DNA from 2 places in the Caulobacter sp. GW822-FHT01G02 genome. Region 1 is predicted to be linked to the other one. Evidence: riboswitches for the same ligand, from Rfam matches in the RefSeq annotation. Region 1 holds a riboswitch; the other holds the start of a gene.
What was found. A riboswitch is a leader RNA that binds a small molecule or an ion and turns the genes downstream of it on or off. The one in region 1 is predicted to bind cobalamin.
Positions count from the first base shown of each region.

Region 2: it holds a riboswitch for cobalamin, as region 1 does, so the genes downstream of both, cobO (cob(I)yrinic acid a,c-diamide adenosyltransferase) here and AC1RNC_RS08220 (TonB-dependent receptor plug domain-containing protein) in region 1, are expected to answer to the same signal.

Region 1 covers NZ_JBXAON010000002.1:576,187-581,841, reverse strand. Annotated here, with positions in the region: gene AC1RNC_RS08230 (ABC transporter substrate-binding protein) at 1-619, opposite strand, end outside; gene AC1RNC_RS08225 (threonine-phosphate decarboxylase) at 616-1,629, opposite strand; gene AC1RNC_RS08220 (TonB-dependent receptor plug domain-containing protein) at 1,634-3,586, opposite strand; cobalamin riboswitch at 3,735-3,924, opposite strand; gene cobU (bifunctional adenosylcobinamide kinase/adenosylcobinamide-phosphate guanylyltransferase) at 3,961-4,479, shown strand; partial or broken gene AC1RNC_RS08210 (hypothetical protein) at 4,756-4,878, shown strand; partial or broken gene AC1RNC_RS08205 (hypothetical protein) at 4,909-4,974, shown strand; gene AC1RNC_RS08200 (MFS transporter) at 5,230-5,655, shown strand, end outside.
Region 2 covers NZ_JBXAON010000001.1:927,061-932,715, forward strand. Annotated here, with positions in the region: gene AC1RNC_RS04345 (TonB-dependent receptor) at 1-162, opposite strand, end outside; gene AC1RNC_RS04350 (esterase-like activity of phytase family protein) at 361-1,845, shown strand; cobalamin riboswitch at 1,869-2,054, shown strand; gene cobO (cob(I)yrinic acid a,c-diamide adenosyltransferase) at 2,085-2,735, shown strand; gene AC1RNC_RS04360 (DUF1636 domain-containing protein) at 2,732-3,136, shown strand; gene AC1RNC_RS04365 (hypothetical protein) at 3,170-3,352, opposite strand; gene AC1RNC_RS04370 (transglycosylase domain-containing protein) at 3,367-5,625, opposite strand.

The DNA of each region.
Region 1 (5,655 bases):
CCAGCAGGCGCTCCAGCCCGACATTGCCCCAGGTCTTCAGGCCGAATCGGCGGGCGACATTGTCGAAGCCGGCATGGTCCATCATCTCGTCGACCAGGGTGCCGGGACCGGCCGCGAAGCCATTGGGCTGATAGATCAGCGCCGTCAGCCGTCGCGCGCCGGGCGCGGGCTTGGCGGCCGCGATCGCCGCCTCGATGCGGGCGACCAGGGCCTCGCCGCGATCGGTATGGCCGATCAGCCTGGCCAGCTCGCGCACCTGGCCCAGGCTCTCGTCGATCGACCTGGGAACCTTGAAGCGCTGGACCGGCACGTGCAGGCGCTTGAGCGCGTTGCGCGTCGCCAGGGCCGAGTGCTGGCTGGCCAGGACCAGATCGGGCATCAGGTCGATGACTTCCTCCGCGCTCTCCCAGGTGTAGGGCAGCGTCCGGGCCTGGGCGGCGACGGTGGAGGCCTGCGCGTCTCGGGCATAGTGACTGAGGGCGGCGATCTGGCCGCGGTCGGCCAGGTGGACCAGCATGGCGTCCAGGCAGCTGTTCAGCGACACGATGCGCTTTGGAAGCGGCGGCGGACCGCCCGCCGTCATCGCCAGGGCTCCGGCCACGACCTCGCGGCGGTTCATGATGTCACCGCGCGAAGTACTTGCTCAAAGCGATTGAATTCATTGCGCGAAGGCAAGCCGATCCGAAGTTGATCCGGCCGGTCCGCGAAGGGCCGCGTCAGCACGCCCTGAGCGCAGAGCCGGCTGAACAGACCAAGCGCGTCCGGCGCCCCGACCCAACGGAAGAGATCGCAGCCGCCAAGCGGCTTGAGGCCCGCCTTGGTTAGAACAGCGTCGACTGCGCCCGCCTGGCTCGCCAGCCACGTCCGAGTTTGCGCCCTCCAGGCGTCATCGGCATAGGCCTCCAGCCCCATCGTCAGGGCGTCGACCCCGACCGGCCAGTCGCCCAGAAGCGCGCGAAATTCTCGCGTGAAAACCTTGTTTCCAATCAGGAAACCCAGTCGCACCCCAGGCAATCCATAGAACTTGCCGAATGAGCGCAAAATTACCAGCCGGTCGATCTCCAGGTCAGCGACGCTGAGCTCGGGCGCGACCTCGCCGAAAGACTCGTCGACGACCGTCCAGCGCCCGGCGTCCGACCGTTCCGCCGCCAGGGCGGCCAAGACGCCGCGCTCGATCCGCCGGCCGTCGGGATTGTTTGGATTGACCAGCACCAGCACGTCGGCGCGGACGGCGCCCGGATCGTCCAGCGACGCGATGAAGTTCGGAGGCGACGCCACCCAGCTCTCGGCATGGCCGCCATAGATCGGGGCCAGCAGCGCGACCTGCCCGCCGCCGATCAGACCGGGCAGCAGCCGCAGCGCCGCCTCCGCGCCGGAGGTGGCGACCACGCGGCCGGGGTCGGCGACGCCGAACGCCCGCGCGGCGACCGCCTCCAGTTCGGCCAGCTCAAGCGGATCCGGCAGCCGGCGCAGAGCGTCGGCCGGCGCCCGCTGGCCGGACCAAGGCTCGGGATTGATCCCAGTCGACAGGTCCAGCCAGGGACGCGGCGCGTCCGGAAAAGCGGCCATCGCCTCGCGGAGACGGCCGCCATGCCGGAAGGCGCCGATGGTGGAAATCGACGCCTTCATGGGCCTAGAAGCGCGCCCGCAAGCCGACGAAGGCTCCGCGTCCCGGCGTCCCGTAGTTCAGGATGGTCTGGTAGTCCTTGTCGAAGGCGTTCTCGACCCGGCCGAAGACCTCGAGGGTCTCGTTGATCGGATAGGCCGCGCGCAGATCGACCAGGGTATAGTCCTTCACCACCTGGGTGTTGGCGTCGTTGTTGTAGGTCTTGCCGACGTAACGCACCGCCACCGTCGTGGTCAGACCGACCGGCCAACGATAGGCGGCCGACAGGTTGCCCATGTTTTTCGGGCGACGGGTCAGCTGCTTGCCCTTGCTGGCGCCCGAGTCGGACTCGGCTTCGGTATAGGTGTAGTTGCCGGTGATGGTCAGGGCCGGGACCGGCTTGACCTCGCCGATCAGTTCCACCCCTTGCGCCTTGGTCTTCTGGACGTTGTCGTAGTAGCCGAAGCGGAACGCGCCGTTCGGATTGCACAGGGCCGTGGTCGAGCCCGAGGCGCACGAGAAGAAGCGGATCTCGTTGTCGGCCTCGCGGTGGAACCAGGTGGCCGAGGCGCGGGCCTTGCCGCCGAAGAAGCGCTGCTCGATCCCGGCGTCCCAGCTGTCGAAATCTTCCGGCGACAGGCTGAGGTTGCCGTACTCGCTGTAGAGCTCGTAGAGGCCCGGGGCGCGGAAGCCCTGGCCGAAGCTGGCGCGCACGACCGTATTACCTTCGTTCAGCGCCCAGGCGGCCGCGACTTGCCCGAGGGTGTGCGAACCATAGGTGTCGTGGTCCTCGTAGCGCAGGCCGCCGGTCAGGGTCAGGCCCTTCACCGGCTCGACCTGCAGCTGGCCGTAAAGGCTGTCGACGCCGACGCGGCCGGTGCTGAATGCGGGGTTCGGCTTGAGGACCGTCGGCGAGCGCGTGCGCATACGGGCCCTCTCGGTCTCGGCGCCGAAGGTGGCGGTCCAGATGTCCGAGATCGCGAACACGCCCTGATATTCGAAGCGCTTGTTCTTGCCGGCGGCGTCGAAGGTCAGTGGCGCGGCCGGGCGGGCCGGATTGATGTTCTCGCGGTCGGTGTCGGTATAGGCGTAGCCGAGGCGGTTGTTCCAGCGACCGTCCAGCAGAGTGAAGTTCAGGCCCGTATAGACGACCAGTTCCTCGGTGCGGCCGAACTCGGCGCTGTCGACGTTGAAGCCGTCGAAGTCGTTCTTGCCCTTCGAATAGACCGAGCGGACCTCGGCCGAGACGTTTTCGGCCAGCGCCACACGGACACGGCCCGACAGGCCGGTGTTCTGGTAGCCGTCCTTCTCCTTGCCGAGCTTGTAGGTCGAGAAGCCGTCGGTGGTGTAGTAGCCGCCGGCTAGGCGCCAGGTGATCTTGTCCGAAGCGCCGCCAACGCCGGCCCGCAGGTAGCCGGTCTTGCGCGCGCCGCCTTCGGCCTCGATCGAGCTGGTGAACGGAACGGTGGGATCGGCGGTGACGATATTGACCACGCCGCCGACGGCCTGGCTGCCCCACAGGGTAGACTGAGCGCCGCGCAGCACCTCGATGCGCGCGATGTCGCCGATCAGCAGGTTGCCGCTGTTGAAGCCGCCCTGGGTCGAGGACGGGTCATTCAGCTTGACGCCGTCGATCAGCACCACGGTGTGCTGGGTCTCGGCGCCGCGGATGTTGAGGCTGGTGGCCGTGCCCGGCCCGCCGTTGCGGGTGAAGCTGACACCCGGCGTCTGGGCCAGCAGCTCCGTCACCGAGATCGCCTGGCTGGCTTCGATGGCGGCCTGCGTCAGGACGGTGACAGACGCGCCGACCTTCTCGATCGGCTGGGCGGTGCGGGTGGCGGTGACGATCAGTTCGGCGACGCCGTTGGCGCCGACAGCGCCGGCGACATCGGCCTCGGGGGCCTTCTGCTCTTCCGCCATGGCCGAACCGGCGACAAGGAGGGTTGCGAGCGCGGTGGAGCTCAAAAACGTTCGGATCATGTTTCAATCTTCCCAGTTGAACGACCCGCACGGCTGACCGCGACGCACCCGCAAGCTGGAAAGCCATACGTACGCCCCGGACCGTCGCGCGGCCCTTTGACTGTCGTTTCGCGGGAGATCCCGTTCGTTCGGCGCACCCCGGCCGAGCGATGAACGACTGCGCCGGGCAGGTCTCCTGGCTCACGGGTCGTCGCTCTTGGCGTCGCCTTCCCAGGGTCCGGAGACCCCAGTGGCATGTGACGCTAGAACTCGCCGCTTACAGTTGCGGGGGCAGCCGAGGTCTTGAACCTCGTTCCCTTTTAATCCTCTTTCGAGGAGCCTAGTGCGGGGGCAGCCCTATAGACTGCGCCGCTTACGGTCAATGTGGAGCTTCCATGACGTCGATCCTGGTGCTGGGCGGAGCCCGTTCCGGCAAGAGCGCCTTCGCCCAGAAAGCGGCGGAAATCGCCGCTGGAGCGGTGCGTCCGGTGCTGATCGCCACCGGCCAGGCCTTCGACGACGAGATGACCGAGCGCATCGCCCGCCACCAGGCCGACCGGGGCGAATCATGGACCACGGTGGAGGCGCCGCTGGCCCTGGCGGAGGCGATCGCCGCCCTGCCCGCCGACGCCGTGGCGGTCGTCGACTGCCTGACCCTGTGGCTGTCGAACCTGATGCTGGACGAGCGCGACATCGCGACGGAGGCGACCGCTCTGGTCGAAGCCGTCGCCGCCTGCCCCGCCCGCCTCTGGCTGGTCAGCAACGAGGTCGGTTTGGGCCTCGTGCCCGAGACACCGCTCGGTCGACGGTTTCGGGATGAGGCCGGACGGCTGCACCAGCGGCTCGCGCAGGCGGTCGACGAGGTCTATTTCGTGGCGGCCGGGCTGCCGTTGAAGCTGAAGCCGCAGGGGTGAATTCCCGTCGGCGTGCGGGCGCTTTTCCTTCTCCCCTTGCGGGAGAAGGTGGCGCGCGGCACCGGATGAGGGGGTGATAAGCCTGTCGGATTAGCTTTACGGCGCAAGCGGTTAGCCCCCGTGTGACCCCTCATCCGACCGCCTTCGGCGGCCACCTTCTCCCGCAAGGGGAGAAGGGTGACTCACGAGCGTTCGCCGCCCTCCATCCCCGGCCTCAAAACCCGCCGTATTCTCTCTCCACCTCGTCGCGAGGAAAGGGCGCATGGCCAGCGACCGATTGCGGCGGCGGGGGGTGATCGAGCGGGGACAGGTCCGAGGGGGATACTCGGACGGTCCGGGGATGGGCTTGCTGGGCTCACCCGCCCGCCGTCGGCGTGGTTGGAGGCAAAGGGGCGTGTCAGGCTGTAAGCCCGTCCTCTTCGACCTCTGGGCGCTTCCGGAAACGGAGGCGCCTGGGTCCCGGTAAGGCCTGAACAGGGCCACCCGACGGGACGCTGGCGGATAACGGTTGCGCGGAGCGTCTGGCTTCGTCGAAACGGTATTTCTATTTCCAAACTCCGGACGCTGTCCGGCGCTCCGCCTCCCTTTCCACACCTTCAGCGAGCGATCGCGTGAAGCGGCGGACGCGCGTCCCCCATCCCAAGGAAGAGGCTGGCGCTCGGCGAACAATGCTCGCACACTCATTCAAACGGCCGTTCATCGGCCTTCCAGTGTCCGAGCGCGACCAACAGCGCGGGGAGGAGTACAGAAATGTCCGAGCGCCCATCAACTCAACGACGATCTTCGTGGGCCCTGGCGGCCTTCGCCTCGCCCAATATTCCGATCGCGGCGCTCGGCCTTCCGCTCGTGGTCTACCTGCCCGAATTCTACGTCAGCACGATTGGGCTCTCGTTGGCGGCGGTCGGCGCGGCCTTCCTGTTCGTGCGGCTGATCGACATCTCGCTGGACCCGTTCCTGGGCGGGATCATGGACCGCACCCGCACCAAGCTCGGACGCTTCAGGCCCTGGCTGCTGGGCGGCATGCCGATGGTGGGAATCGGGGCGCTGGCCCTGTTCATGGGCCAGCCCGGCGCGAGCGCCTTCTATCTCTGGGCCTGGCTGCTGGTCACCTATGCCGGCTATTCGATGGTCGTCCTGTCGCACACCGCCTGGGGCGGCGTCCTCTCCAGCGACTAT
Region 2 (5,655 bases), on a different contig from region 1:
GACGACCGCGTCGATCTCGTTGGTGTCGGCGGGGGCGCCCGCGACCGCATCGGCGGCCTTCGCGGCGGGAGCGTCGGCGGCCAGAACCTCAGCGGCTTGCGCCTGGGCGGCGAACATGAGGCAGGCGGCGATGGCCACCAGGCTGGCGGATCGGAGCAGCATTTCGGATATCCCCTCGATATCGCGCGCCACGCGGATTTTCGTCTATGGCGCCGATTGGTTGAGCGCCGCGTCTATTCCACAGGTTGATGACGGTTCTGCTGCGTCTGGATGACAGCGTGCGTCACAAAACCGATGCACACCCTCCCTAAGAGCGCGCCAGGTTCACCGAACGCCTCGCATCCTTTTCAGGAGCTCTCGATGTCGCGCCATCGCCTTGTCGGAACCCTCGTGGGTCTCGCCGCCCTGGCCTTGGCGGCTGGCGCCGGCGCTCAGTCGCGCACCTATGTCACGCCGCATTGGGACAACACCCCCGGCGACGTCACCGTCCCGTTCGGCGGCAAGACCTATGTCAATCACGGCCTGGCGGCGGTGGGCTGGTTGCCGGCGGCGACACGCGACTTCAACGGCGAGACCCTCGGCTCGTTCTCCAGCATGGCGCTGTCGAACTGGAAGAAGGCCGCCGACGGGTCCTATACCGGGACCTTGCGCACCCTGCCGGATCGGGGGCCCAACAATGTCGGACCGTTCAAGAGCACGACCGACTACGCCAACCGCGTCCACGAGCACGCGATCAAGCTGGTTCCCGGCAAGGGCCTGACCATCACGCCCACGGGCGGCTTCCTGTTGAAGGACCAGACCGGCCAGCCGTTCACCGGCATGGACCCGGGCGCCAACGTCGTCGAGCGGGGCGGCGTGCGCTATCCGTCTCCGGCCAGCGGCGAGGGGGCGGGCAAGCTCAGCCTGGACAGCGAGGCGATCGCCTACCTGCCGGACGGAAGCTTCTACGTCTCGGACGAATATGCGGCGGGCGTCTATCTGTTCGACAAGACCGGCACGCTGACCGGCGTGATCCAGACCGTCCCGGCGCTGCTGCCCCTCAAGAAGGGCCAGCTGAACTTCGGGGCCGAGAAGGCGCCCGACCAAGGCCGCCGCAACAACCAAGGCCTGGAGGCCCTGACCATCAGCCCCGACGGCAAACGCCTGATCGCGGTGCTGCAGAGCGCGACCATGCAGGACTCGATGTCGAACAACGCCACCCGCAACAACACGCGCGTGCTGGTCTACGACATCAGCCAGACCCGGCTGCCCAAGGCCCCGATCGGCCACTACGCGCTGCAGTTGCCGACCGTGCGCGAGAACGGCGACGGTCAGAGCGCCGACGTCACCGCGGCCCAATCCGAGGCCGTGGCGCTCAGCGAGGACCGCCTGCTGGTTCTGGCGCGAGACGGCAATGGACGCGGCAAGGGCACGCCCAATGCGCCGGTCTACAAGAGCATCCTGCTGGTCGATCTCGCCGGCGCCACCAACCTGGCCGGCACGCCCTACGAGCAGGACGGCAAGCCGATCGCCAAGGACGGCGCGCTGAACCCCGACATCAAGCCGGCGGCCCAGGCCGAGCTGGTCAACATCCTCAACCCCGTCCAGCTCGCCAGGTTCGGGATCAATCTGTCGGTCGCGCCCTCGACCCCGACCAGCCTGCCCGAGAAGATCGAGGCCATGGCTATCGGTTCGACGTTCGACAAGACCGGCGACGTCTTCCTGCTGGTCGGGTCGGACAACGACTTCGCCACGGCCAGGGGCCATGTGAACGGCCAGGACTTCGACGCCTCGCTGCATGGCGACACCGGGACCGGCGACAACGACAACCTGGTGCTGGTCTACCGCCTGTCCCTGCCGAAGTGAGCTTGACCCTCCGGGCGGGCGCGCCTACCCCGGACGGCGAAGGCATGGAGGTCGCGAGACCTCCGGGAACGCGGTGACCAATCCGCGGCTGCCCCCGCAACTGTGATCGTCCGTCGATCGTCGCGGCACGCGCCACTGGGAGTGATCCTGGGAAGGCGCCGCGACGGGAGGGCGTAAGCCAGGAGACCGGCCTTCGTCATATCAACGCGGCCGGCGGGGTGTCCGGCGAGGGCAGGGTGATGAACGAAGAACTCCCGGACGGCGAGGCCGCCCAAGAGGCGGCCCAAGAGGCCGCGAAGAACGCGCGCCACAACGCCAGGATGAAGGTGATCCAGGCCGCGCGGGCCAAGATGATGGCCGAGCGTCAGATCGAGAAGGGCCTGTTGATCGTCCATACCGGGGCGGGCAAGGGCAAGACGACGGCGGCCCTGGGCATGGTCTGCCGCGCCATCGGCCACGGCCAGAGGGTCAGCGTCATCCAGTTCATCAAGGGCGCGATGCAGACCGGCGAGAAGGTCGTGTTCGATGCCTTCCCCGATCAGGTCGAGTTCCGGCCGATGGGCGAGGGCTTCACCTGGGACACCCAGGACCGCGCCCGCGACATCGCCGTGGCGCGCGAGGCCTGGGAAGCCATCAAGGCCCGCATCGCCGATCCCGACTGGGACATGGTCGTCGCCGACGAGCTGAACATCATCCTGCGCTACGAGTACCTGCCGCTGGATGAGGTGCTGGAGGTTCTGGTCAATCGGCCGGAGGGCAAGCACGTGGTCGTCACCGGCCGCAACGCGCCCGACGCTCTGATCGAGGCCGCCGACCTGGTCACCGAGATGGCCCAGGTCAAGCACCCGTTCCGCGGCGGCGTGAAGGCCCAGGCGGGGATCGAGTTTTGACCGTTCTGCGCGCGGCCGACGACGGCCCGGCGGTGGTGGTCTGCAACACCTGCCGCGTCTCGACCGAGGAGCGCGAGACCCAAGAGGGCCTGCGCGGCGGCGCGCTGCTGGCGGCGGCCCTGCGCGAGGCGGCGGCGGGCAGCGACGTGGCGATCCAGGAAATGCCCTGCCTGTTCAACTGCGCCCAGCACTGCTCTATCCACCTGCGGGCGCCGGGCAAGATCGGCTATGTGCTGGGCCGGTTCGAACCGACCGCCGAGGCCGCGCGCGCGATCGTCGACTACGCCGTGGCCTATGCCGCCAGCGACGAGGGCGTGGTCCCGTACCGCCAGTGGCCGGAGGGCGTGAAGGGCCATTTCATCGTGCGCGTGCCGCCGGCCGGGAAGCTGGTGGGGGATTGAGACCCCCGGACAGATGGGTTTCTACCTCGCGTCCTAGCGAACCGGCCGCCGCACCGTCCAGACCAGGAGCGCCGCCGACAGCAGGACGCCGCTCACCACCACGCCGAAGGTGACCAGGCCGGCGCGCGTGGCGCGGGCCTCGGCGCGGGCGCGGAAGGGGCCGGCGTGGGCCTCGGCGAGGGCCGACAGGGTGTCGCGATCAGGGGCGTCGGACATGTCGGCTCTCCGGGTTAGGGGCGCGGCTCAGGCGGTGGCGGCGCGATGGGGGCGACCGGCGCGACGGGCGGCGGCGGGAGCGGGTCGGCGGGCACGGTCAGCGGGACCACCGGCAGGCCGTCGGGGCCGATCTCGCCTTCCAGCGGCAGGCCCAGGTCGTCCAGCGGGTCCTCGACGACCACGGGGGCGACGTTGCGGCCCAGGGCCGACAGCATGAAGGCTTTCCAGATCTTGGCGGGCTCGCCGCCGCCGACCACGCCGTTCATCGAGCTGTTGTCGTCGTTGCCGACCCAGACCCCGACCACCAGGTCGTCGACGTAACCGACGAACAGGGCGTCGTGATAGTCCTGGGTGGTGCCGGTCTTGCCGTAGGCCCCGTCGATCGCCGCTTCCAGGCCCGTGCCGCGATGGGTGGCCGAGCGCAGCAGGTCGCGCATGCCAGCCAGCACCTTGGGATCGTAGGCGGTGGTCTTGCCCTTCTGGAAGGTCTCCAGGGCGTGCGGAACGATCGGATATTCGCCGGCCGCGATCGAGGCGTAGGCGGCGGTCAGGCGCGTCAGGCTCATCGAACCGGTGCCCAGCGCCATGGTCAGGTCGTCCGGGATCTTCTCGGTGACGCCCAGCTGGCGGGCGACCTTGATCACCTTGGCCGGACCCAGGTCGTGGGCCAGACGCACGGCCGCGACGTTCGAAGACGCGGCGAAGGCGCTGATCAGCGGGATCTCGCGGTCGCGGTATTTGCCCTCGTGGTTCTTCGGCGTGTAGCCGCTGACCTGCACCGGCGTGTCGAGGATCGGGCTGGTGGTGGTCATGCCCGACTGCAGGGCGGCCAGATAGACGAACAGCTTGAACGACGAGCCTGGCTGGCGCGCGCCGTCGGCGCGGTTGAACTGGCTGGCGCCGTAGTCGCGGCCGCCAACCATGGCCACGACGCGGCCGTCCTTGCGCATCGCCACCAGAGCCCCTTGGGTGATGTTCAGGACCTTGCCGTCGCGGGCGATGTAGTCGTTAAGGATCTTCTCGGCCTTCTCCTGCAGCGCGGGATCCAGCGTCGTCTTGACGATGGTCTCGCCATAGCGGGCGCCGATCGCGGCGCGCGCCTGGGGCAGGGCCCAGTCTGCGAAGTAGGAGCCGGTCGGCAGCTTGTCGGGGTTCTCGATGGCCGAGACCTCGCCGACCGCGTCGGCCTGGGCCTGGGTGATGGTCTTGGTCTCGACCATGGCGCCCAGCACCACGCGCATCCGCTCGCGGGCGCCTTCGATGTTGTTGGTCGGGGCCAGGCGGGACGGGGCCTTGACCAGGCCGGCCAGCATGGCGGCCTCGCCGATCGACAGCTGCTCGGGCTGCTTGCCGAAATAGTGCCGGGCCGCCGCGCGCAGGCCAAAGGCGCCGTCGCCGAAATAGACCGACGACAGATAGCGCGACAGGATCTCGTCCTTGGAGAGGCGGGCCTCCAGATAGACCGCGATCAACGCCTCCTGCGCCTTGCGGCGAAGGTTGCGGTCGCTGCTCAGGAAGGCGTTCTTGGCCAGCTGCTGGGTGATGGTCGAGCCGCCTTCCGACACGCCGCCGGCCTGGGCGTTCTTGCCCAGCGCCCGCGCGATGGCCTTCGGGTCGACGCCCATGTGGCTGTAGAAGCGGCGGTCCTCGATGGCGATGAAGGCGCCGGGCACGTATTTCGGCAGCTTGGCGACGTCGATCGGGGCTTCCTTGTAGGAGCCGCGACGGGCGATCGGCGAGCCGTCATCAGCGACCAGAACGATGGCGGAATTGTTCAGCGGCTCCAGGGCGCGGCTCAACGGCAGCGACCAGAACAGCGAGGCGACCAGCACGACCGCCAGCACCACGGCCGCCGCCGCGCCGATCAGCCAGGCGGGACGCTTCCAGATCGGCGGCTTGGCGGTCTTGACGGGCTCGGCCGGGGAAAGGGCGGCTTCCGGGATCGCCTCGACGGCCTCCGGCAGCTCGGTCTCGGCTTCGGGAGCGGGCGCTTCCTCGGGCAGGACCTCGGGTTCGGGTTCGACGACCGGCGTGGGCGCGGGGGTCTCTTCGACGGCTGCGGGTTCGACGATCTCCGGCGTCTCGGCGACCGGTTCGGCCGGCGGCTTGGGGGGGCGCGGCTTTCGCGGACGAGGCGGCTTGGGCGCGACGGGTTCGGACGAACTCTCGGGCAGGACAGCCGCCGAGGTCATCGCGGCCTTGGCGCGCGGCTTCCGGGGCTTGCGCGGCTTCGGCGCCGGCGGGATGTCTTTGGGATCGGCGGGGTCGGACATGGACTGGCGCTCGCTTCGGGCCAGGCCCTC